Linked DNA regions of Blastococcus saxobsidens DD2. The protein of the gene in region 4 interacts with the protein of the main gene of each other region in a pairwise test. Links are inferred from orthologs where the notes say so. Each region holds a gene or a part of one and is shown on either strand. Other genes may lie near its edges. The genes, in order: dnaN, BLASA_RS00255, BLASA_RS02145, dnaE and rplL.

What was found.
Region 1: the proteins of dnaE (region 4) and dnaN interact in binary tests that used the Escherichia coli proteins (3 or more experiments, as listed by UniProt). The link is inferred for Blastococcus saxobsidens DD2 from one-to-one orthologs.
Region 2: the proteins of dnaE (region 4) and BLASA_RS00255 interact in binary tests that used the Escherichia coli proteins (3 or more experiments, as listed by UniProt). The link is inferred for Blastococcus saxobsidens DD2 from one-to-one orthologs.
Region 3: the proteins of dnaE (region 4) and BLASA_RS02145 interact in binary tests that used the Escherichia coli proteins (3 or more experiments, as listed by UniProt). The link is inferred for Blastococcus saxobsidens DD2 from one-to-one orthologs.
Region 5: the proteins of dnaE (region 4) and rplL interact in binary tests that used the Escherichia coli proteins (3 or more experiments, as listed by UniProt). The link is inferred for Blastococcus saxobsidens DD2 from one-to-one orthologs.

What each region holds. Positions count from the first base shown.
Region 1 is NC_016943.1:1,606-5,488, forward strand. What follows is about bases 655-3,530. They hold dnaN (DNA polymerase III subunit beta), read left to right. Parts: upstream 655-1,450; coding sequence 1,451-2,611; downstream 2,612-3,530. Other genes in these bases: gnd (phosphogluconate dehydrogenase (NAD(+)-dependent, decarboxylating)), read left to right, coding at 2,691-3,530. Outside these bases: chromosomal replication initiator protein DnaA, read left to right, coding at 1-401; more of gnd, read left to right, coding at 3,531-3,650; DNA replication/repair protein RecF, read left to right, coding at 3,672-3,883. UniProt on the Escherichia coli protein: Confers DNA tethering and processivity to DNA polymerases and other proteins. Acts as a clamp, forming a ring around DNA (a reaction catalyzed by the clamp-loading complex) which diffuses in an ATP-independent manner freely and bidirectionally along dsDNA.
Region 2 is NC_016943.1:59,046-62,896, reverse strand. The notes cover bases 592-3,435. They hold BLASA_RS00255 (pyridoxal phosphate-dependent aminotransferase), read right to left. Parts: upstream 2,683-3,435; coding sequence 1,501-2,682; downstream 592-1,500. Other genes in these bases: BLASA_RS00245 (MOSC domain-containing protein), read right to left, coding at 2,971-3,435; BLASA_RS00250 (RNA-binding S4 domain-containing protein), read right to left, coding at 2,750-2,965; BLASA_RS00260 (nitrilase-related carbon-nitrogen hydrolase), read right to left, coding at 719-1,504; BLASA_RS00265 (PRC and DUF2382 domain-containing protein), read left to right, coding at 592-711. In the rest of the region: more of BLASA_RS00265, read left to right, coding at 1-591; more of BLASA_RS00245, read right to left, coding at 3,436-3,699; BLASA_RS00240 (aldose 1-epimerase family protein), read right to left, coding at 3,701-3,851. UniProt on the Escherichia coli protein: Shows aminotransferase activity with methionine and histidine as substrates, and to a lesser extent also with phenylalanine.
Region 3 is NC_016943.1:459,331-463,391, reverse strand. What follows is about bases 212-3,265. They hold BLASA_RS02145 (DNA polymerase III subunit gamma and tau), read right to left. Parts: upstream 2,897-3,265; coding sequence 527-2,896; downstream 212-526. Other genes in these bases: BLASA_RS02150 (YbaB/EbfC family nucleoid-associated protein), read right to left, coding at 212-472. In the rest of the region: recombination mediator RecR, read right to left, coding at 1-87; more of BLASA_RS02150, read right to left, coding at 131-211; BLASA_RS02140 (DMT family transporter), read left to right, coding at 3,361-4,061. UniProt on the Escherichia coli protein: Part of the beta sliding clamp loading complex, which hydrolyzes ATP to load the beta clamp onto primed DNA to form the DNA replication pre-initiation complex.
Region 4 is NC_016943.1:2,146,632-2,151,756, reverse strand. What follows is about bases 628-4,745. They hold dnaE (DNA polymerase III subunit alpha), read right to left. Parts: upstream 4,395-4,745; coding sequence 828-4,394; downstream 628-827. Other genes in these bases: BLASA_RS10130 (GNAT family N-acetyltransferase), read right to left, coding at 4,597-4,745; BLASA_RS10140 (hypothetical protein), read right to left, coding at 628-757. Also shown: more of BLASA_RS10140, read right to left, coding at 146-627; more of BLASA_RS10130, read right to left, coding at 4,746-5,061; BLASA_RS10125 (CPBP family intramembrane glutamic endopeptidase), read right to left, coding at 5,079-5,125. UniProt on the Escherichia coli protein: DNA polymerase III is a complex, multichain enzyme responsible for most of the replicative synthesis in bacteria. This DNA polymerase also exhibits 3' to 5' exonuclease activity. The alpha chain is the DNA polymerase catalytic subunit.
Region 5 is NC_016943.1:4,177,596-4,181,380, forward strand. Bases 514-3,291 are described here. They hold rplL (50S ribosomal protein L7/L12), read right to left. Parts: upstream 2,210-3,291; coding sequence 1,817-2,209; downstream 514-1,816. Other genes in these bases: BLASA_RS19780 (ABC transporter ATP-binding protein), read right to left, coding at 514-1,433; rplA (50S ribosomal protein L1), read right to left, coding at 3,217-3,291. Outside these bases: BLASA_RS19775 (MlaE family ABC transporter permease), read right to left, coding at 1-267; more of BLASA_RS19780, read right to left, coding at 297-513; more of rplA, read right to left, coding at 3,292-3,785. UniProt on the Escherichia coli protein: The binding site for several of the GTPase factors involved in protein synthesis (IF-2, EF-Tu, EF-G and RF3). Is thus essential for accurate translation.

The DNA.
Region 1 (3,883 bases), 2.1 Mb from region 4 along the record:
TCATCCGGGTCACCGCGTTCGCCAGCCTCAACAAGCAGCAGGTTGACCTGCCCCTCGCCGAGCTGGTGCTCAAGGACCTGATCAGCGACGAGCAGGGCCCGCAGATCACCGCCGCGATCATCATGGCCGCCACGGCGGAGTACTTCTCCGTGACGATGGAGGAGCTGCAGGGCACCAACCGCAGCCGGACGCTGGTCAACGCCCGGCAGATCGCGATGTACCTGTGCCGGGAGCTCACCGAGCTGTCCCTGCCGCGGATCGGGGCCTCCTTCGGCGGCAAGGACCACACCACGGTCATGCACGCCGTCAAGAAGATCACCAACCTGATGAGCGAGCGACGGGCCACGTACACGCAGGTCACCGAGCTGACCGCACGGATCAAGAGCCGCGCCCGGCAGTGACATTGCGGTCCTCCGGACCGCCCCGCGGCCACGTGCCGTTCCCCTGGTGCATTGAGCCGCTGCCCATGTCCCGATCGGGAGCCCTCCGGGCCCCGCGATCGGTCCACCGCGGCTCGCTGCCGTCCCGGCTCCTCCTGCGCCGTCGCCACGGCCCTGCCGGGGCCATGCGCCCTCCCTCGGTCTTCTGCGCGCCCTTTCCGACCCTCTTCGGAAGCCTCCGGGATGGCGGGGTTGCCGTGACGGTGCGCAGCCGGGCCGATCACCGTCCGGACGGGCGCCGGCCGACGCCCCGCACCGGTCGACAAGTCGTTGTCCACACCTGTGTGGATCCCTGGGGACGACGGAATCGCCGGTTCTGCGCCCGCCGCCCGCCGGGGCGGGGACGGTCGACGTCGACAGATCGAGAAGTTGTCCCCAGGAATGTGCACAGCTTGGGGGAAAGTCGCGTGCGACCGATCGGCGGCCACCACATCCGGGACGCCGCCCGCTGCACCCACCCGCGCCGGAACAGCCGCGCCTCCCGGCTGACCTGCGCGAACACCATCGGACCACGCCCCCGGTCGAGCACCGGGCCGCCGGGCACGGCGCACGGCCGGCGCCCCTGGGGACGCCACGGGGAGAGACAGGGGACAGCAGGTGGACCGACGCGCGCTCCGGTGCACAACCGTCGATCTGTCCACGTGTCGACAACAGGAGGACGCTGACCGCCCACAACGGGCCAACAGCCCCACTCGGCCGCTGACCTGCGGAAAGGAGCTCGTTCCCCACCTTCCACACGTGTGATGACGAGGATGAGGGAGTTATCTCGAGAGATTCTTGAACCACACCCTGGGTGGGGACGCTGCGCCGGCAGGGCTTCCGAACGGTCGGCAGCAGGAGCGCCGAACCCATCGAGGGACCGGGGTTTCCCCACGGGGCACTGCAACAGGCACGATGAGCACCGCACCGGGGCCGTCGCGCTCCGCTGCACGTCGAACACGAGCTCCGGGCCCGCACCGGTCACCCCTCGGGTGATCACGGGAACGGACCGAACATGGGTGGGTCGAGAGATGAAGTTCCGGGTGGCACGTGAGGTGCTCGCCGACGCCGTCGCCTGGACGGCGCGCAGCCTGCCCCCGCGGCCGTCGGTGCCGGTCCTGGCGGGCATCCTGCTCGAGGCCGACGGGAACCTGCTGTCGGTCTCCGGCTTCGACTACGAGGTGTCGGCACGCGCCGAGGTCGACGTCCAGACCAGCGAGAGCGGTCGCGTGCTCGTCCCGGGCCGGCTGCTCGCCGAGATCACCCGGGCGCTGCCCCCGCACCCGGTCGAGATCACCGCCGAGGGCCCGCGCCTGGCCATCACCTGCAGCAACGCGCGCTTCAGCCTGCCGACCCTGCCGGTCGAGGACTACCCCTCCCTGCCGTCGATGCCGTCCGCCGCGGGCATCGTCGACAGCGACGTCTTCGCCGAGGCGGTGGCACAGGTCGCCATCGCCGCCGGCCGCGACGACACGCTCCCGATGCTCACCGGTGTCCGCCTGGAGATCGACGACGACCGGATCACGCTGGCCGCCACCGACCGCTACCGCCTCGCCGTCCGCGAGTTCACCTGGCGGCCGGAGACCTCCGGCCTGTCGGCGGCCGTGCTCGTGCCCGCCCGCACGCTCGCCGAGGCGGCCAAGACGCTGACCAGCGGCCCGGAGATCACGTTGTCGTTGTCCTCGGGCAGCTCCGGTGAGGGCATCCTGGGCCTGTCCGGCAAGGACCGTCGGACGACGACGCGGCTGCTCGACGCCGAGTTCGTGAAGTACCGCGCGATCATGCCCAACGAGTCGCTGGCCAACGCCACGCTGCCGGTCGGCCTGTTCACCGACGCCGCCAAGCGGGTCGCGCTGGTCGCCGAGCGCGGTACGCCGCTGCGCTGCGAGTTCACCCCCGGTCAGGTCACCCTCCGGGCCGGGGGCAGCGACGACGAGGGCCAGGCCGAGGAGCGCTGCGACGTCGACTTCGAGGGCGAGCCGCTGACCATCGGCTTCAACCCGACATTCCTGCTCGACGGGCTCGCCGCCGTGCACACCGACCACGCGCGGATGGACTTCACCAGCCCGCTCAAGCCCGCGGTGCTATCCGGCGTCGACGAGCCGTCGACCGACGACGACAAGCCGGCGGCCCCGGCCGCGCCCCCCGGCAGCTACCGGTACCTGATCATGCCGGTGCGGCTGCCGGGTTGATCGGGCGAACGTCCACGTCACCGGGCCCGGAAGGCGAGACTTCCCCCCGGCGAGCACGATGAGCAGGACCACCACGAGCATGACCACGACGACGAAGGGCGGGATCGTGCAGCTGGGGCTGATCGGGCTGGGCAAGATGGGCGGCAACATGGCCGAGCGGCTGCGCCGCGCCGGTCACGAGGTCGTGGGCTACGACCGCGCGCCGGGCAAGCGCGACGTGGAGAGCCTGCCGGAGCTGGTGGAGGCGCTGAGCGCACCACGGGTGGTCTGGGTCATGGTGCCCTCGGGTGATCCGACGAAGGCGACCGTCAAGGAGCTGGCCGAACTGCTCAGCCCGGGCGACGTCGTCATCGACGGCGGCAACTCCAAGTACACCGACGACCAGGTGCACGACGTCATGATGCGCGAGAAGGGCATCGGCTACATCGACGCCGGCGTCTCCGGCGGTGTCTGGGGCCTGGAGAACGGCTACGCCCTGATGGTCGGCGGCACCAAGGAGGACGTCGCCAAGGCACAGCCGATCTTCGACGCCCTCAAGCCGCCGGCACCGCACGACGAGTCCGGGCAGGAGATGCCGGGCGCCGGGTTCGTGCACGCCGGGCCGGTGGGCGCCGGCCACTTCAGCAAGATGGTCCACAACGGCATCGAGTACGCGCTGATGCAGGCCTACGGCGAGGGCTACGAGCTGCTGGCCGCCGTCGACCTCGTCGAGGACGTCCCGGGCGTCATCGCGTCTTGGACCCAGGGCACGGTCATCCGGTCCTGGCTGCTCGACCTGCTGGTCCGGGCGCTGGACGAGGACCCGGAGCTCGACGGGATCAGCGGCTACGCCGAGGACTCCGGCGAGGGCCGCTGGACCGTCGAGCAGGCGATCGAGAACGCCGTCCCCGTGCCGACCATCGCCGCCTCGCTGTTCGCCCGCTTCTCCTCCCGCCAGGACGACTCGCCGACGATGAAGGCGGTCGCCGCGCTGCGCAACCAGTTCGGCGGGCACGCGGTGCGCGCCGTCCAGGCGCAGGAGGCCGAGCGGCCCGCGTGACCGGACCCGGGACGGCCTGAGGTGTACCTCAGGCACCTCCAGGTCGGCTCCTTCCGCAGCTGGGAGCGGGTGGACCTGGGCCTGCCCCCGGGGCCGACCGTCTTCGTCGGCCGCAACGGGGAGGGCAAGACCAACCTCGTCGAGGCCGTCGGCTACCTCGCCACCATGAGCAGCCACCGGGTGTCCGGCGACGCGCCGCTGGTGCGGCACGGCGCCGCGCAGGCGGTGGTGCG
Region 2 (3,851 bases), 2.1 Mb from region 4 along the record:
ACCGGCCTCTTCGGCACCCGGCACTCGGTCGTGCCGGCCGCGGAGGCGACCTGGGACGACGGTGCGCTGCGCCTGCCGGTAAGCGCGGAGGCGGTCAAGAGCGCCCCGGCGATGAGCGGCAACCACCTCGAGCCCGGGGAGGAGGCGGAGCTGCGCCGGCACTACGGCATCACGGACGGCGGCCGTGCGGACGCGGACACCACGGCGCCGGTCGCCGACGCGCCGCTGGCCGGCCCTACCGACACCGTCGCCGTGCCGGCGGTGGCCCCGGTCCCGCCCCCGGCGGCCGGCACCGCCACGGCGGGCGAGACCGACGGCGCCATGACCCGCAGCGAGGAGCGGCTGCGCGTGGGCACCGAGCGGGTGATCGCCCGACGGGTGCGGCTGGTGAAGTACGTGGTCACCGAGGAGATGCAGGTGACCGTGCCGATCCGGCGCGAGGAGGTCCGCCTCGAGGAGATACCGCTCGGGGACGCCGACCCGGCCGGGGACGCGGTCGGCGGCGAGTCGCTCGTCGCCGCGGACGCGGCCAGCGGCGGGCTGCCCGGCGAGATCGTCCTGCACAGCGAGCGGCCGGTCATCACCGTCGAGGTGGTGCCCGTCGAGCGGGTGCGGGTGCGGACCGAGATCGTCCAGGGCCAGGAGACGGTGACCGAGCAGGTGGAGCGCGAGCAGATCACCGTCGACGAGAGCGGCGTGGCGGGCCGCTGACGGACGGTCAGCCGCGCCGGTCGGGCAGGAATCTCAGCCGGTCGCGGGTGGCCGCCACCTCGGCGGCGTCGACGTCGGCCAGCACGAGCGTCTCGGTGCCGGCAGCGGTGGCCAGCAGCTCCCCCATCGGGCTGACGATCCGGCTGTCACCGGTGTGCTCCGTGCCGTCCCCGGCCGTGCCCACCCGGTTGCAGCCGACCACGTAGGCCTGGTTCTCGATGGCCCGGGCCTGCAGCAACGTCTGCCAGTGCAGCCGGCGGGCAGCCGGCCAGTTCGCCACCACGACGTAGAGGTCGGTGTCCGGGGCCGCGTGCCAGAAGACGTCGGCGAAGCGCAGGTCGTAGCAGACGAACGGGGTCACCCGCAGGCCGCCGATCTCCACGGTGACCGGCCCCTCGCCCGCGCGGAAGCGCTCGTGCTCGCCGCCGTGGGTGAACGGGTGCAGCTTGCGGTAGCGGTGCGTCGTCCCCTCCGGGCCGGCCAGGACGAACGAGTTGTACGGAAGCCCTGCCTTGCCCCCGTCCTCCCCCCCGCCGCCCGGCGCGATCTCCGGGCAGCTGCCGCCGACCCAGACGCCGTGCTCGGCGGCCTGGGTGGCGAGGAACCCCGCCGACGGCCCGTCCTCGGGCTCACCGATCCCCGGGGTCATGGAGAACCCGGTGGAGAAGGTCTCGGTGAGCAGCACCAGCTCCGCGCCCGCTGCCGCCGCCCGCCCCACCTGGGGGGCGAGCCGGCGGAAGTTGGCTTCCCGGTCCTCCCACACGATGTCGTGCTGCACCGCCGCAACCTTCATGCCAGCCTCCTCAGCCGCTCGACCGCCTCGGCGAGCACCGCATCGCTCTTGCAGAACGCGAACCGCACCAGGTGCCGCCCCAGGGCGGCGTGTTCCTGGGTGTAGAAGACCACGGTCGGGATGGCCACGAGCCCCGCACGGCGCGGCAGCTCCCGGCAGAACGCCAGGCCGTCGCCGTCCGGCTGCACCCCGCGGACGTCGACCGTGGCGAAGTAGGTGGCCTGCGGGCTGACCACCGGCAGCCCGGCCTCCCGCAGCCCGGCGACCAGGACGTCGCGCCGGTACTGCAGGTCCCGGGCGATCCCGGCGAAGTAGCCGTCGGGCAGCCGCAGCCCGTCCGCCACCGCCGGCTGGAACGGGCCGCCGTTGACGTAGGTGAGGAACTGCTTCGCGGTGCGGACGGCGGCCACGAGCGGCGCCGGCCCGCAGACCCAGCCGATCTTCCAGCCGGTGACGTTGAAGGTCTTGCCCGCGCTGGAGACGACGAGCGTGCGCTCGCGCATGCCCGGCAGCGTGGCGAGCGAGACGTGCCGGGCGCCGTCGAACACCAGGTGCTCGTAGACCTCGTCGGTGAGGACGGTCAGGTCGTGCGCCGTCGCCAGCTCGGCGAGCACCGCCAGCTCGGCCGCGGCCAGGACCGTGCCGGTGGGGTTGTGCGGGGAGTTGACCAGCAGCACCCGCGTGCGCGGGGTGACGGCGGCGCGCAGCTCGGCCTCGTCGAAGGTCCAGGCACCCTCGCCGTCCGCCGGCGGGTGCAACGGGACGGGCTGCACCACGCCACCGGCCATGGCCACCGACGCGCTGTAGCTGTCGTAGATCGGTTCGAAGAGGACGACCTCGTCGCCGGGCTCGAGCAGCGCCAGCATGGCGGCGGCGAGCGCCTCGGTGGCCCCGGCGGTGACCAGCACCTCGGTGCCGGGGTCGTAGCCGAGCTCCTGGAACCGCTGCTGGTGCTCGGCGACGGCGGTGCGCAGCTCCGGGATGCCGGGGCCGGGCGGGTACTGGTCGGCGCCGGTGCCGATGGCGGCCCGGGCGATGTCGAGCACCTCCGGCGGGCCGGGGTAGTCGGGGAAGCCCTGACCGAGGTTGAGCGAGCCGGTCTCCACGGCGAGCGCGCTCATCTCGGCGAAGACCGTCGTCCCGAAGCCCCGGAGCCGGGATGCCAGCGGTGCGCGCATGCGGCTCTCCTGCCCGGCGGTTCCACGTGGAACCGCTCTGTCACTGCCGAGTCGTGAGCTCCTCGGGCTAGCCGATCCGGACGTCGTCGTACCCCCCGATGGCCACCACGTCACCGGAGCGCAGCTGCCGGCCCCGCCGCTCCTCCGGCTCACCGTTGACGGTGACGGCGCCCGACACGAGCACGTCCTTGACCTGGGCGCCGGTGGGGACGGCGTCGACGAGCTTGAGCAGCTGGCCGAGCCGGATGCTGTCCTCGCCGGGACGCAGGTCGATGGTGCGCACGCCGATCAGTCTGCCCGTCCGTCGGGGAGGAGCTCGTCGCCGACCCGGACGACACCGGGATCGAGCACGGCGGCGCGCACGGCCAGCAGCCCGTCCCGCTCGCGGTGGATCGTCTTGAGCACCGAGGTGTCCCGGCCGATCCCGCCCGGCTGCGGACGGGTGGTCATGACGCATCGCGGGATGCCGACGCCGAGCCGCAGCCTGACCCCGCCCAGGTCCGCCTCCTGTCCCCGGAGCTCCTCCTCGCCGGCGCCGTCCAGGACGACGTTGGCCCGGAACCGGCGGCGGTCCCAGGTGCCGATCGTCCCGGTCGAGACCAGGGACAGCCGGATCCGGGGGCTGTCGTGGAACGGACCGGGCGCACCCTCCCACTGCAGCCACTCGGTGGGGTCCGGCACCTCCTCGTCGGCCGGCGTCTCGTAGCTGGGCGCCGCACCGTCGGCGGTCGCCTCGCGGAGCTCCACCCGGCGGCCCAGCCAGTCGGACAGCACGTCCTCGTCGGCGGTGACCGTGCCGTCGGGGAGCACGACCTCGACGCCGCCGTCCGGGCGCACCCGGGCCGCGCCGAACAGCAGCTCGGGCACCCGGCGGGCGGTGAGGCCCAGGCCGGTGCCACGATCGAAGAGCGCCCAGCGACGGTCGCCGACGGTGCCGAGGACACCCATCTGCGCCTCGGTCAGCCGCTCACCCTGCAGCGACTTCACCGGGTACCGCCACAGCTCGATGACCTGCACGTCAGGCCGCCGGGTTCCAGGCCAGGGACCAGCTGCCGGTCCACTCCTGGCCCGGTTCGAGGACCAGCAGGTCGGCGCCGTCGGCGAGCGCGTTCGGCGGGCAGGTCATCGGTTCGACAGCGAGGCTGCGCCGCCACTGGCCGGCCGGCAGG
Region 3 (4,061 bases), 1.7 Mb from region 4 along the record:
GAAGGCGATGCGCTGGGCGCTCTTCGGCCCGACGCCGGGCAGGCGACCGAGCTCGTCGATCAGGTCCTGGACGGCACCCTCGTACACGGTGCTCCTCGGGTTGCGGTGTGGATCGGGCGGGCGCGCCCGATCAGAGGCCGGGCAGCCCCAGGCCGCCGCCGCCCAGGCCGCCGGCGAGCGGGCCCATCCGGCTGGCGGTCAGCTCGTCCGCGGCGCGCTTGGCGTCCCGGACCGCGGCGACGACGAGGTCCTGCAGCGTCTCCAGGTCGTCGGGGTCGACCGCCGCCGGCGCGATGGTGAGCGCGGTGAGGTCACCGTCGCCGGTCATCGTGGCGGTGACCAGGTTGCCGCCGGCGCTGCCGGTGACCTCGGTGGCCGCCAGCTCCTGCTGGGCGGCGGCGAGCTGCTGCTGCATCTGCTGCGCCTGCTTCATGAGCTGCGACAGGTCGGGCTGCTGGCCTCCGGGGAACATGTCACGAGAGTAGGCCGCCGGTACGACGAGGCGACGGCGCGCCGCCCTGGCGTCTCAGCCGTCGACCGGCCGGGCGCCGAGCTGGGCCCGCAGCAGCTGCAGGGCCGCCTGCTCCTGGTCGACGGCGGGCTCCGGCTCGCGGTCGCCGCCCGAGGAGCTCTCCGCCGCGCGCTCGGCCATGAGCTCCCGCGCCTCGGCCGCCTCGGCCGCCTCGGCCGCCCGGGCCGCCTCGCGGACCGCCTCCGGGGCCGCCTTCGCCGAGCCGGCCGCGGCACCGGCCCCCTCCACCACGGCGTCCACCCGCCAGCGCACACCCAGCAGCTCGTTGAGCGCCGCGCGCAGCACGTCCTTGTTCAGGTCGTCGCCGAGCCGCCGGGCCAGCGCCGGCGAGGACGTCGAGAGGGTGAGGACACCGTTCGCCAGCTGGTGCACCTGGGCGTTCTTCAGCAGCGCCTCCGTGGTGCGCTTGTGCTTCTTCACCACAGCGAGCAGCTCCGGCCACACCCGCCGGACGTCGGTGGTGGTCAGCTCGCCGTCGGAGGCGGTCTCCGGTGGGTTCGCCGAGACCACGGGCGTGGGTTCGCCACCACGGGGGGCCGGCGCGGACTCCGCGGCCGCACGCGGCGGGGAGGCCGGCGGGCGTGGCTGCTCGAGCCGCGACTCGGCGGCGCGGACGGCGCCCGGCTGCGCGGCGTGCGGCCAGTCCTCGTCGTCGGTGGGCTCCGGCGGCAGCGGGATGTCTGGCTCGTCCACGACCTCCCGGGGATGCCGGCCGGGAGCGTCGGTGGCCGGTGCCGCGGCGGCTGCCGCCGGTGCGGACGGCTGGGGCGCCGCCGGGCGCGGGCGGCTGCCCGGCTGGGCCGTCTCCGGCCAGTCGTCGGTCGAGGCGGCCGACGGTGCGGCGGCGGGCGGCTTCGCACCGGGACGGGCGGTCTCCGGCCAGTCGCCTCCCGCAGCCGGAGCCGGTGCCGATGGCGCGGCGGCGGGGGGCGCCGCGGCCGCGGGACGTGCGGGGGCAGCCGGCTCCGGAGCCGGACTCGGCGCGACCGGTGGGGCCGGTGGGGCCGCCGGTGCGGCAGCCGGTCCCCCGGAGCCGGAGCGCTCGGTTCCCGTCTGCGACCGGCGGACGAACTCCCGGCGCGGGCCGGCCGGGTCGGGAGCGGGCGCGCTGTCCCGGGGCGCGGCCTCGCGCGCCGGAGCCTCCCGGACGGGGGCCGCTGCCGGCGCGACCTCGGCGCCGGGGCGGCCGGCGTGCTCGCCGGCGATCGACATGCGCCGCTCCAGGCGCTCCAGGCGTTGGAGGGTGGCGGCGGCGGAGCCGTCGGTGGCCGGCAGCAGCATGCGGGCGCAGACCAGCTCCAGGAGCAGCCGCGGCGCGGTGGTGCCGCGCATCTCGCCCAGGCCCTCGTGCACGGTGTCGGCCATCCGCGACAGCGTCGCCGAACCCAGCGCCTGGGCCTGGGAGCTCATCAGGTCCAGCCGGTCGGGCGGGCAGTCGAGCAGCCCGTTGCCGCCCGCGTCGGGAACGGCGTCGAGGACGATGAGGTCGCGCAGCCGGTCGAGCAGGTCGGTGGCGAAGCGCCGGGGGTCGTGGCCGGCCTCGACCACGCGGTCGACCGCACGGAAGACGCCGGGCGCGTCCTGGGCGGCCAGCGCGTCGATGGTCTCGTCGAGCAGCGCGTCGTCGGTGACGCCGAGCAGCCCGACCGCGGTCCGGTACGTGACGCCCTCGGGGCCGGCGCCGGCCAGCAGCTGGTCGAGGATGGACAGCGAGTCGCGCACCGAGCCGCCGCCGGCCCGGACGACCAGGGGGAACACGGTCGGCTCCACCTGCACACCCTCGGCCGCGCAGGTCTTCTCCAGCAGGGCGCGCAGCGTCGTCGGCGGCACCAGCCGGAACGGGTAGTGGTGGGTGCGCGAGCGGATGGTCGGGAGGACCTTCTCCGGCTCCGTCGTCGCGAAGACGAAGACGAGGAAGTCCGGCGGCTCCTCGACCACCTTCAGCAGGGCGTTGAAGCCCTGCGTGGTGACCATGTGCGCCTCGTCGACGATGTAGACCTTGTAGCGGCTGTTCACCGGCGCGAAGAACGCCCGCTCGCGGAGGTCCCGGGCATCGTCGACGCCACCGTGGCTGGCCGCGTCGATCTCCATGACGTCCAGCGAGCCCGGGCCGTCGGGGGCGAGTGCGATGCAGGACCCGCACACCCCGCACGGCGTGGACGTCGGCCCCTGCTCGCAGTTCAGCGAGCGCGCCAGGATCCGGGCCGACGACGTCTTGCCGCAGCCCCGCGGGCCGCTGAACAGGTACGCGTGATTGATCCGCCCGGCGTCGACCGCGTTCATCAGCGGGGTGGTGACGTGCTCCTGCCCGACCACCTCGGCGAAGGTCGCCGGGCGGTACTTGCGGTAGAGCGCCAGAGCCACGGCAGCAGGTTACGCGGGGCGTGAGACACCACAGCGGACGCGACCGCCGACAGTGTGGACCGATCGCGGAGCCCGGAGGGTTCCCGATCGGGACACGGGCAACGGCTCCGCACACCAGGGGGACGGCACCTGGCCGCGGTGCGGTCCGGAGGACCGCGATGTCATCGCGGTGTCGGCCGGAGGCCGGCAGAAGACAGGGACCCCCCGCGCACCCGCCAGAGCCCGCTTATCCTTGCTGCCTTCCGGCCCTGGGGAGGTTCACAGGGTGACGCCACACGAGGGGTCGCGCACCACTGTAGAGGAATCGGCCCGGCCGGTGCCGCACGCCCCGCTACGCTGCTTCCCGTGACGCCCCGCCTCCGCCTCGTGCTCCCGCCGCCCCGGTCCTGACCCGGAGCCATCCGCGCACCGGCGCGCCGCGCTCCGGAGACGAGTCCCCCACCGGAACCGGCACCTGGAGCGTCATGTCCACCCCCGACCTCACCGCGGACCGCGAGCGCCCGACCGCCGTCCCCGCCGCCGCCCGCCGCGGTTTCCCCCTCGTCGTGCTCGCCGCCCTCTGCTGGGGCACCTCCGGTCTCAGTGGCGCGGTGGTCGCCCGGCGCAGCGATCTGGGCCCGCTCGACATCGCCTGGCACCGGATGGCCATCGGCGCGGTGGTCCTCCTCGCTCTCTGGGCGGCCACCCGGCGCCGGTCCCGACCCGCACCCGCGGTGACCCGCGGCACCGTCGTCCGACTGCTCCTGGTGGGCGCCGGGCTGGCCGCGTACCAGCTGGCCTACTTCGCCGCGGTCGCCGCGAGCGGGGTCAGCATCGCCACCCTCGTGGCGCTGGGCCTGGCGCCGCTGCTGATCGCCGTCGGCGCCTCGCTGCTGGGTCACGGCCGCCCCGATCGGACCACCGCCGTCGCGCTGGTCGTGGCCCTCGTGGGGCTGGTGCTGCTCGTCGGGGTCTCGGCCGGTGCCGACACCGGGACGGCCGTGGTGCTCGGTGCTCTCCTGGCGGTCGGGTCGGCCCTCGGCTACACCGTCGTCACCCTGGCCGGCGCCGGCGTGCCCGCCGGGGTACCGGTGACCCTCGTGGGCTTCGCCCTCGGGGCGCTGCTGCTCACCCCCGTGGCACTGGCCGCCGGCCTCCGGTTCACCGCCGACCCGGCCGCCCTGGC
Region 4 (5,125 bases):
GTGTGATGCACGACACTAGGAATACCGGGTCGCCGTGCCCACGTCCGTGGTGGACCAACTTCGCCGAGCGCTTTGTGCACGACGCACACCAGTAGCTCCGAGAGAACGGCTGTCGGATGGGTGGGCGCCCAGCCATCCTCGCGGGTTACCTGCCCCGGGGCAGTGTGCCGACGAGCTGCTCGCCGTTGGGCACCGTGCGGCCCAGGCCGTCGTCGGCGGCCACCAGCGCGCCGGCCAGGTAGACCAGCAGGGCCCCGAACGGCGCAGCCGCCAGCACCGGCAGCGAGCCCAGCCGCAGCCCCGTGGTCACCTGCGCGCCGAGCTCGGTCAGCTGCGCTGCGGTGGGCGCCGCGCCGAGCAGCTCCCCGGTCTGCCAGGCCAGCACGGCGCCCAGCGACGTGCCGACCGCCAGCACGAGCAGCATGCCGACGCCCCGACCGCGGCGCACCCGCCAGGCCGCGGCCCCGGCCAGGAGGCCGAGCGCGAGCAGCACGAACAGCAGCACCGCGTCGTCACCGACCTGCAGCTCCCCCGACGGCGTGCCGCCGACGGGCACCGGGCCGGCCTCGGTCACCCGGTAGTCCTCCCGCGGGGCGAGCAGCCACCACAGGACGCCGGCGGGGAGACCGGCGAGCACCGTGCCGAGCAGCACGGCCCGCCCGGCGCGGAGGTCCTGCCGGACCTCCGGCCACCCCCGCCAGTAGGCGTGCGCAGGCACCCCGAGCATCGGGCGGGCAGGCAGCGGTGCGGTGCTCACCCGCCCAGTGAACAACGCACGCGCGAGGGCCGCGGTCCCCGCCCCCCGTCGACCGCGAGGGGACGCCGGCTCAGAGCAGGGCCACGCTGGTCGGACCGAGCAGCGCCTTGATGTCGCCCATCAGCGCCGTGCTCGGGCGAACCCGCAGCCCCTGGTCGAGACGGAGCACGGTCTCCCGGCTGCCGTTGACCAGCTTGAGCTGGACCTCGGTGGTGCCCGGGTGGCTGCCCAGGACCTCGCGCAGCCGCTCGACCACCGGCGGGGTGCAGCGCGCCGCCGCCATGGACACGAGCACCGGACCACGCGGCCCGTCGGTCAGCTCGGGGATGACGACCTCCGAGCCGAACAGCGACGGCTGGTCGTCGCGGCGGCTGATCCGCCCCTTGACCACGACGATCTGGTCGCGGACCACCTTCTCCGAGACCTCGGCCCAGGTCTTCGGGAAGAACAGCACCTCGATGCCCGACTCGAGGTCCTCCACCGTCGCGATCGCCCACGGCGCACCCTGCTTGTTCGTGCGCGGGGAGACCGCCGTGAGGATGCCGGCGATGGTGACGTTCGCGCCGTCCTCGACACCGCCGGCGTTGATCTCGACGATCGGGGTGTCGGCGTTGGCCGCCAGCACGTGCTCGACGCCGTGCAGCGGGTGGTCGGAGACGTAGAGGCCGAGCATGTCCCGCTCGAACATCAGCCGCTCGCTCTTCGACCAGTCCGCGGTCGGGATGGTGAGGTCCAGGGCACCGGCGAACGGGTCCTCCGCGCCGCCCTCGTCGCCGAAGCTGCCGAACAGGTCGAACTGGCCCTCGGCCTCCTTGCGCTTGAGCCCCATGGCGGACTCGACGGCCTGGGCGTGGACGGCGACGATGCCCTGACGCGAGTGGCCCAGCGAGTCGAACGCCCCGGCCTTGGCCAGTGACTCGATGACCTTCTTGTTGCAGGCCACCGTGTCGATCTTGCGCATGAAGTCGGCGAAGTCCTTGAACGCGCCCTTCTCCTCGCGGGCGCGGACGATCGACTCCACGACGTTGGTCCCGACGTTGCGCACCGAGGCCAGGCCGAAGCGGATGTCGGTGCCGACGGCGGTGAAGTCCCAGGACGACTCGTTGACGTCCGGCGGGAGCACCTTGATGCCCATCCGCCGGCACTCGGCCAGGTAGATCGGCCGGCGGTCCTTGTCGTCGCCGACGCTGGTGAGCAGCCCCGCCATGTACTCGGCCGGGTAGTTGGCCTTGAGGTAGGCCGTCCAGTAGGAGACCAGCCCGTACGCGGCCGAGTGCGCCTTGTTGAATGCGTAGTCGGCGAACGGGACCAGGATGTCCCACAGCGTCTTGACCGCGGCGGCCGAGAAGCCGTTGGCCGTCATGCCGGCCTCGAAGCCGACGTACTCGGCGTCCAGGACGGACTTCTTCTTCTTGCCCATCGCGCGACGCAGCAGGTCGGCCTTGCCGAGGGAGTACCCGGCGACCTTCTGGGCGATCGCCATGACCTGCTCCTGGTAGACGATCAGGCCGTAGGTCTGGCCCAGGATCTCCGCCAGCGGCTCGGCCAGCTCCGGGTGGATCGGGGTGATCTCCTGCTGGCCGTTCTTGCGCAGCGCGTAGTTGGTGTGCGAGTTCGCACCCATCGGACCTGGGCGGTAGAGCGCGCCGACGGCGGAGATGTCCTCGAAGTTGTCCGGCCGCATCAGGCGCAGCAGCGACCGCATGGGGCCGCCGTCGAACTGGAAGACGCCGAGGGTGTCACCGCGGCCGAGGAGCTCGTAGGTCGCCTTGTCGGTGAGGTCCTTGCTGAGCTCGTCGAGGTCGATCGGCTCCTTGCCGTTCAGCACGATGTTGCGCAGCGCGTCGTCGATCACGGTCAGGTTGCGCAGGCCCAGGAAGTCCATCTTCAGCAGGCCGAGCGTCTCGCAGGTCGGGTAGTCGAACTGCGTGATGACCGCCCCGTCGGCTTCGCGCCGCATGATCGGGATGCTGTCGATCAGCGGGTACCGGCCGATGATGACGCCGGCCGCATGCACGCCCCACTGCCGCTTCAGGCCCTCGAGCTTGCGGGCCTGGTCGACGACCTCCGCCGCGCCCGGGTCGGACTCGTAGCGGGCCCGGAACTCCGCGGCCTCCTTGTAGCGCTCGTGCTTGGGGTCGAAGATCCCGGACAGCGGGATGTCCTTGCCCATCACGCCCGGCGGCATCAGCTTGGTCAGCTCGTCGCCCACCGAGTACGGCCGGTCCAGCACGCGAGCGGCGTCCTTGATCGCGGCCTTCGCCTTGATCGTGCCGTAGGTGACGATCTGGCTGACCCGCTCCTCGCCGTACTTCTGCGAGACATACTGGATCACCTCGCCGCGGCGGCGGTCGTCGAAGTCGATGTCGACATCGGGCATGGAGACGCGCTCGGGGTTGAGGAACCGCTCGAAGATCAGGCCGTGGGCCAGCGGGTCCAGGTCGGTGATGCCCATGGCGAAGGCGGCCAGCGAGCCGGCGGCCGAGCCGCGGCCCGGGCCGACCCGGATGCCGTTGTCCTTGGCCCAGTTGATGAAGTCGGCGACCACGAGGAAGTACCCCGGGAAGCCCATCTGACTGATGATTCCGACCTCGTAGTCGGCCTGCTTGCGCACGTGGTCGGGGATGCCGCCGGGGTAGCGCTTGTGCAGCCCGCGCTCGACCTCCTTGACGAACCAGGAGGTCTCGTCCTCGCCCGGCGGCAGCGGGAAACGCGGCATGAGGTCGGCACCCTCGGTGAAGGTGACCTCGCACTGCTCGGCGACCAGCAGGGTGTTGTCGCATGCCTCGGCCAGGTCGCCGGTGAACAGCGCGCGCATCTCGGCGGCGGACTTCAGGTAGTAGCCGTTCCCGTTGAACTTGAAGCGGTTGGGCTCGTTGAGCCGCGACCCCGTCTGGATGCACAGCAGGGCGTCGTGGGCGTCGGCGTCCTCCTTGTGCGTGTAGTGCAGGTCGTTGGTGGCCAGCAGCGGGATGCCGAGGTCCTTGGCGATGGCCAGCAGCGCGGGGCGGGTCTTCTTCTCGATGGACAGCCCGTGGTCCATCAGCTCGGCGTAAAAGTTCTCCTTGCCGAAGATGTCCTGGAAGTCGGCGGCCGCCTGGCGCGCCTTGTCCTCCTTGCCGGCGCGCAGCCACATGTTCACCTCGCCCGACGGGCAGCCGGTGGTGGCGATCAGGCCCGTGCCGTACTTCTCCAGCAGGTCGCGGTCGAAGCGCGGCTTGCGGTACTGCCCCTCCAGGCTGGCCAGCGAGGAGATGCGGAACAGGTTGTGCATGCCCTCGGTGGTGCGGGCCAGCAGCGTCATGTGGGTGTACGCGGCCTTGCCCCGGTTGGACCCGCCGTCCCCCTCCTCGTCGAGGAGCTTGTCGCCGAAGTCGAACGGGGCGCGGTCGAACCGGGAGCCGGGGGTGTAGTACCCCTCCATGCCGATGATCGGCTTGACCCCGGCGGCGGTGGCCTTCTTGTAGAAGTCGTAGGCGCCGAAGACGTTGCCGTGGTCGGTCATCGCCAGCGCGGGCATCCCCTGCTCCGCCGCGGCCGCGGTGACCTCCGGCAGCTTCGCCGCGCCGTCCAGCATCGAGTACTCGGTGTGCACGTGCAGGTGCACGAAGTTCTCTGCGCGGGACGGGGTGCTCACGGTGCGGGGTGCTCCTCACGGGTCTCGACGGCCCGGCCGGCGGGAGACCGGCAGGGTCGGCGGGATGGTTCTCATGACCGGCGGGGAAGGCCGTTCGACGGTGCCGCTCGAGCGGGGACCGGTTCGGTGTCGATCCTCGCACCTGGACAGGTGTACCGGCGACCACCGACAAGTTCGTGTCTCGGCGATCCGGACCACTCCGTCACACGGCTCCCGCACGCCCCTCCCCGAGCCGCCGGCGCATCGTGACGTGCGCGATACCGGCCTCCTCGTACACGTCGCCGACGGCCGTGTACCCCTCGCGCTCGTAGAACCGGCGGGCCGGCAGCTGGGCGTGCAGCTCGACCTCCGTGGCGCCCCGGGCGGCCGCCTGGCGGTGCAGCTCGGCCAGCACCGCGGCGCCGTGGCCCCGGCCCCGGACGTCGGCGGCCGCGGCCATCCGGCCGATCCGCGCCGTCGGCCCGTCCACCAGCAGCCGCCCGGTGGCGACCAGCCGCCCCGCGTCGTCGCGGCTGAGCACGTGGACGGCGGTCGCGTCGGCGGCGTCCTGCTCGATCTCCGGCGGGACACCCTGCTCCTCCACGAAGACGCGGGTGCGCAGCCGTGCGACCTCGGGCCAGTCGGCGGCGGTGGCGACCTGCGCGGTGGGGCTCGACACGGCGCCCATCCTGCCGGGCGCGCCGCTCAGACCCCGGGGGCCTCCCGCGGGCCGTGCAGCGACGAGGGCAGGG
Region 5 (3,785 bases), 2.0 Mb from region 4 along the record:
CGCGAGGACGGAGGCGGACCCGGTGAAGGACTGGGCACCGAGCTGCCGGGTCAGCGAGCCGAGCTGGAGGGCGATGACCGCGCCGAAGGGGATCGCGACCAGCGCCGTCGGCAGGATGGTGACGCTGGCGACGAACCAGGTCTGCTGGATGAACTCCCGGATCTGGAAGGGCCGCCTGGGCAGCGCCTTGAGCACGTCCAGCGCGAAGGCGAACAGGTTGCCGCTGGCCGCCAGCGGCCGGGTCGGCGAGAACTTCCCGTCGAGCAGACCCGGGGCCTTCGGCCGTTCGGTGGCGGTCACACCTCGCCCCCGGACCGGGGCAGGACGGCCGTGGCGGTCGAGCCGGCGGGCATCGCGTCGGGCTCGGGGGCCCAGTGCCGGCCCGCGGAGCCCCGCGTGGGGGTGTAGACGCCGGCGTCCACCTGGGCCAGCAGGTCCTGGGGCAGCGAGGCACGGATCGCCTCGGCGGTCTGCGGGTCGAACTCGTGCAGCATGCGCGCCACCCGCTCCTGCCGCCGGCGGGCCGCCTTGCGCTCGGGCAGGCCCGGGGTGGGCTCCAGCTGCGGCGGGACGGCGTCGCCCCCGGAGGCGCCCTTGGGTCCCACCCCGTTGTGCTGGTCGCCGCCGCGGGCCTCGAGTGCGGCCATCTCGGCCTCGACCTGGGCGACGTCCTTCTCCTCGCTCATCCCGATGGGGCCCTCGCGACGGCCGTTGAGGAACTGCCGCACGACGGGCTCCTGCGAGGTGAGCAGCTGCTCGCGCGGGCCGAACATGACCAGGTTCCGGCGGAAGAGCAGTCCGAGGTTGTCCGGCACCGTCCGCGCCGTCCCGATGTCGTGCGTGACGATGAGGAAGGTGGCGTCGATCTGGGCGTTGAGGTCGACGATCAGCTGGTTGAGGTAGGCCACGCGGACCGGGTCGAGGCCGGAGTCCGGCTCGTCGAACAGGATGATCTCCGGGTCGAGGACCAGGGCACGGGCCAGGCCGGCGCGCTTGCGCATCCCGCCGGAGATCTCGCCCGGGAGCTTCCCCTCGGCGCCCTGCAGACCGACCATGTCCATCTTCTCGAGGACGATGCTGCGGATCGCCGACTCGCTCTTCCGGGTGTGCTCGCGCAACGGGAAGGCGATGTTGTCGAACAGGTTCATCGAGCCGAAGAGGGCGCCGTCCTGGAACAGCACCCCGAAGAGCTTCCGGACCTCGTAGAGCTTGAGCTCGCTCGTGCGGACGATGTCGGTCTCGTCGATGACGATGGAGCCGCGCTCGGGCTTGAGCAGCCCGACGAGCGACTTGAGGAACACCGACTTGCCGGTGCCGGAGGGGCCGAGCAGGACGGAGATCTCCCCGGGCGGCAGGGTGAGCGTGACATCGCTCCAGATGTTCTGGCTGCCGAACGACTTGGTCAGCCCCGAGACCTCGACTGCGACGCCCACGTGTCCTTCGCCTCCCGCTCCCGGCCGAGCTGCCAGTTCCCCGCCCCGCCGCACGACGGGCCCCGGCAACGCAGCAGCCTGACCTGCTCCACATCCGGAGGGTCACGCCACGCGCCACTACCAGTCAGTAACGATCACCTGCGGCGGAGGTTACGTGTGTCACGTCGGTTACGTGAGCCGGATCTCGTCCTCGGGTCAGAAACCACCCGGACATGCGACAGGGGCCGCCCTCCGGGAGGAGGACGGCCCCTGTGCGGGATGGTGCATTCCCGGCTCGGGCCGGGAGGAGGTCACGGACCGTGACCTACCCGGCGATCGAAGCCGCCGGGTGAGGGGTCACGTGCCGGTGACGTACCCGGCGATCGAGACCGCCGGGCGAGGGGTCACTTGACCGTGACGGTGGCGCCGGCGCCCTCGAGGGCGGCCTTGGCCTTCTCGGCAGCGTCCTTGGCGACCTTCTCGAGGACGGGCTTCGGCGCGTTGTCGACCAGGTCCTTGGCCTCCTTGAGGCCGAGCGAGGTCAGACCGCGCACCTCCTTGATGACCTGGATCTTCTTGTCGCCGGCCGCCTCGAGGATGACGTCGAACTCGTCCTGCTCGGCAACGGCCTCGTCGCCACCGCCGCCGCCACCGGCGGCCGGGGCGGCCGCGACGGCCACAGGAGCAGCAGCGGTGACGTCGAACGTCTCCTCGAACTGCTTCACGAAGTCGGACAGCTCGAGGAGGGTCATCTCCTTGAACGCGTCGAGCAGCTCGGCGCTGGAAAGCTTCGCCATGGTGATCTCCTTCTGGGTCAGTCGTCGCTGGCCGCGTCGGCGGCCGGCGAGTCGGTGGCCTGAGCGGCCGTGTCGGGGGTGGTGTCAGCAGCAGCTTCATCGGAGGCCGGGGCGGCCGCGGCGGGAGCCTCGGCAGCCGGTGCGTCGGCGGCCTTCTTCTCCTGCAGTGCGGCGGCCAGGCGGGCGACCTGCGACAGCGGGGCCTGGAAGAGCCCGGCGGCCTTGGTCAGGTTGCCCTTCATGGCGCCGGCCAGCTTGGCCAGGAGCACCTCACGGCTCTCGACGTCGGCGAGGCGGGTGACCTCGGCGGCGTCGACCGTGCGGCCCTCCACCACGCCGCCCTTGACGACGAGCAGCGGGTTGGCGCGCGCGAAGTCACGGATGGCCTTGGCGGCGTTCACCGGGTCACCCTCGATGAAGGCGATCGCCGTGGGGCCGGTGAGCAGCGGGGCGAGATCGGAGAAACCGATCGAGTCCGCCGCCCGCTTCGTCAGGGTGTTCTTGACGACGGCGTAGCTGCTGCCCTCACCGAGGGAACGGCGCAGCTGGGTCAGCTGCGCCACGGTCAGCCCGCGGTACTCGGTGAGCACCGCCGCACTCGAGTTCTGGAACCGCTCGGTGATCTCGTCGATCACCGCGGCCTTCGCCTGCGTGGGCATGGGCCTCCTCTCGTCTGTCGGGCGACCACCGGCCGTTGCACGACTGCGGGCGATCAACGGCCCGGGAGACGAGAACGCCCCGGCGCAGGGCGCACGGGGCGAGGGACGGGCGCACGCGCCCGTCGATCGAACCGTCCTCCTGCGCGGGTCGCCCGGATCTCCGGGACCTTCGATCGCACGCGGACGTGCGACGACCAACGGTCTTGGGGGGAACAGCGGCAACGATACGCCATACGCCGACGGCCCCGCCGCGCGGGTGCGCAGCGGGGCCGTCCTGGCTCACCTGGCGGGGTCCTGGCTCACTGTCGGCGGTGAGCCAGGACCCGGAACGACCAGGTCACCTGATCATCAGGCGGTCGGCTCGTCCGCCGTCAGGTTGCGGGTGCGGTTCGGGTCGACCGGGATGCCGGGGCCCATGGTGGTGGAGATGGTGACCTTCTTGAGGTAGCGGCCCTTGGCCGACGACGGCTTGGCGCGGAGCACCTCGTCGAGGGCCGCGGCGTAGTTCTCGACCAGCTTGGCCTCGTCGAACGACGCCTTGCCGATGACCAGGTGCAGGTTCGCCTGCTTGTCGACGCGGAAGTTGATCTTTCCGCCCTTGATGTCGTTGACGGCCTTGGTGACGTCGGGGGTCACGGTGCCGGTCTTCGGGTTCGGCATCAGGCCACGGGGGCCGAGGATGCGCGCGATCCGGCCGACCTTGGCCATCTGGTCCGGCGTCGCGATCGCGGCGTCGAAATCCAGGAAGCCGCCCTGGATGCGCTCGATCAGGTCGTCGGTGCCGACGACGTCGGCACCGGCGGCCTCGGCCTCGGCGGCCTTGTCACCGGTCGCGAAGACGATGACGCGGGCGGTCTTGCCGGTGCCGTGGGGCAGGTTGACCGTGCCGCGGACCATCTGGTCGGCCTTGCGCGGGT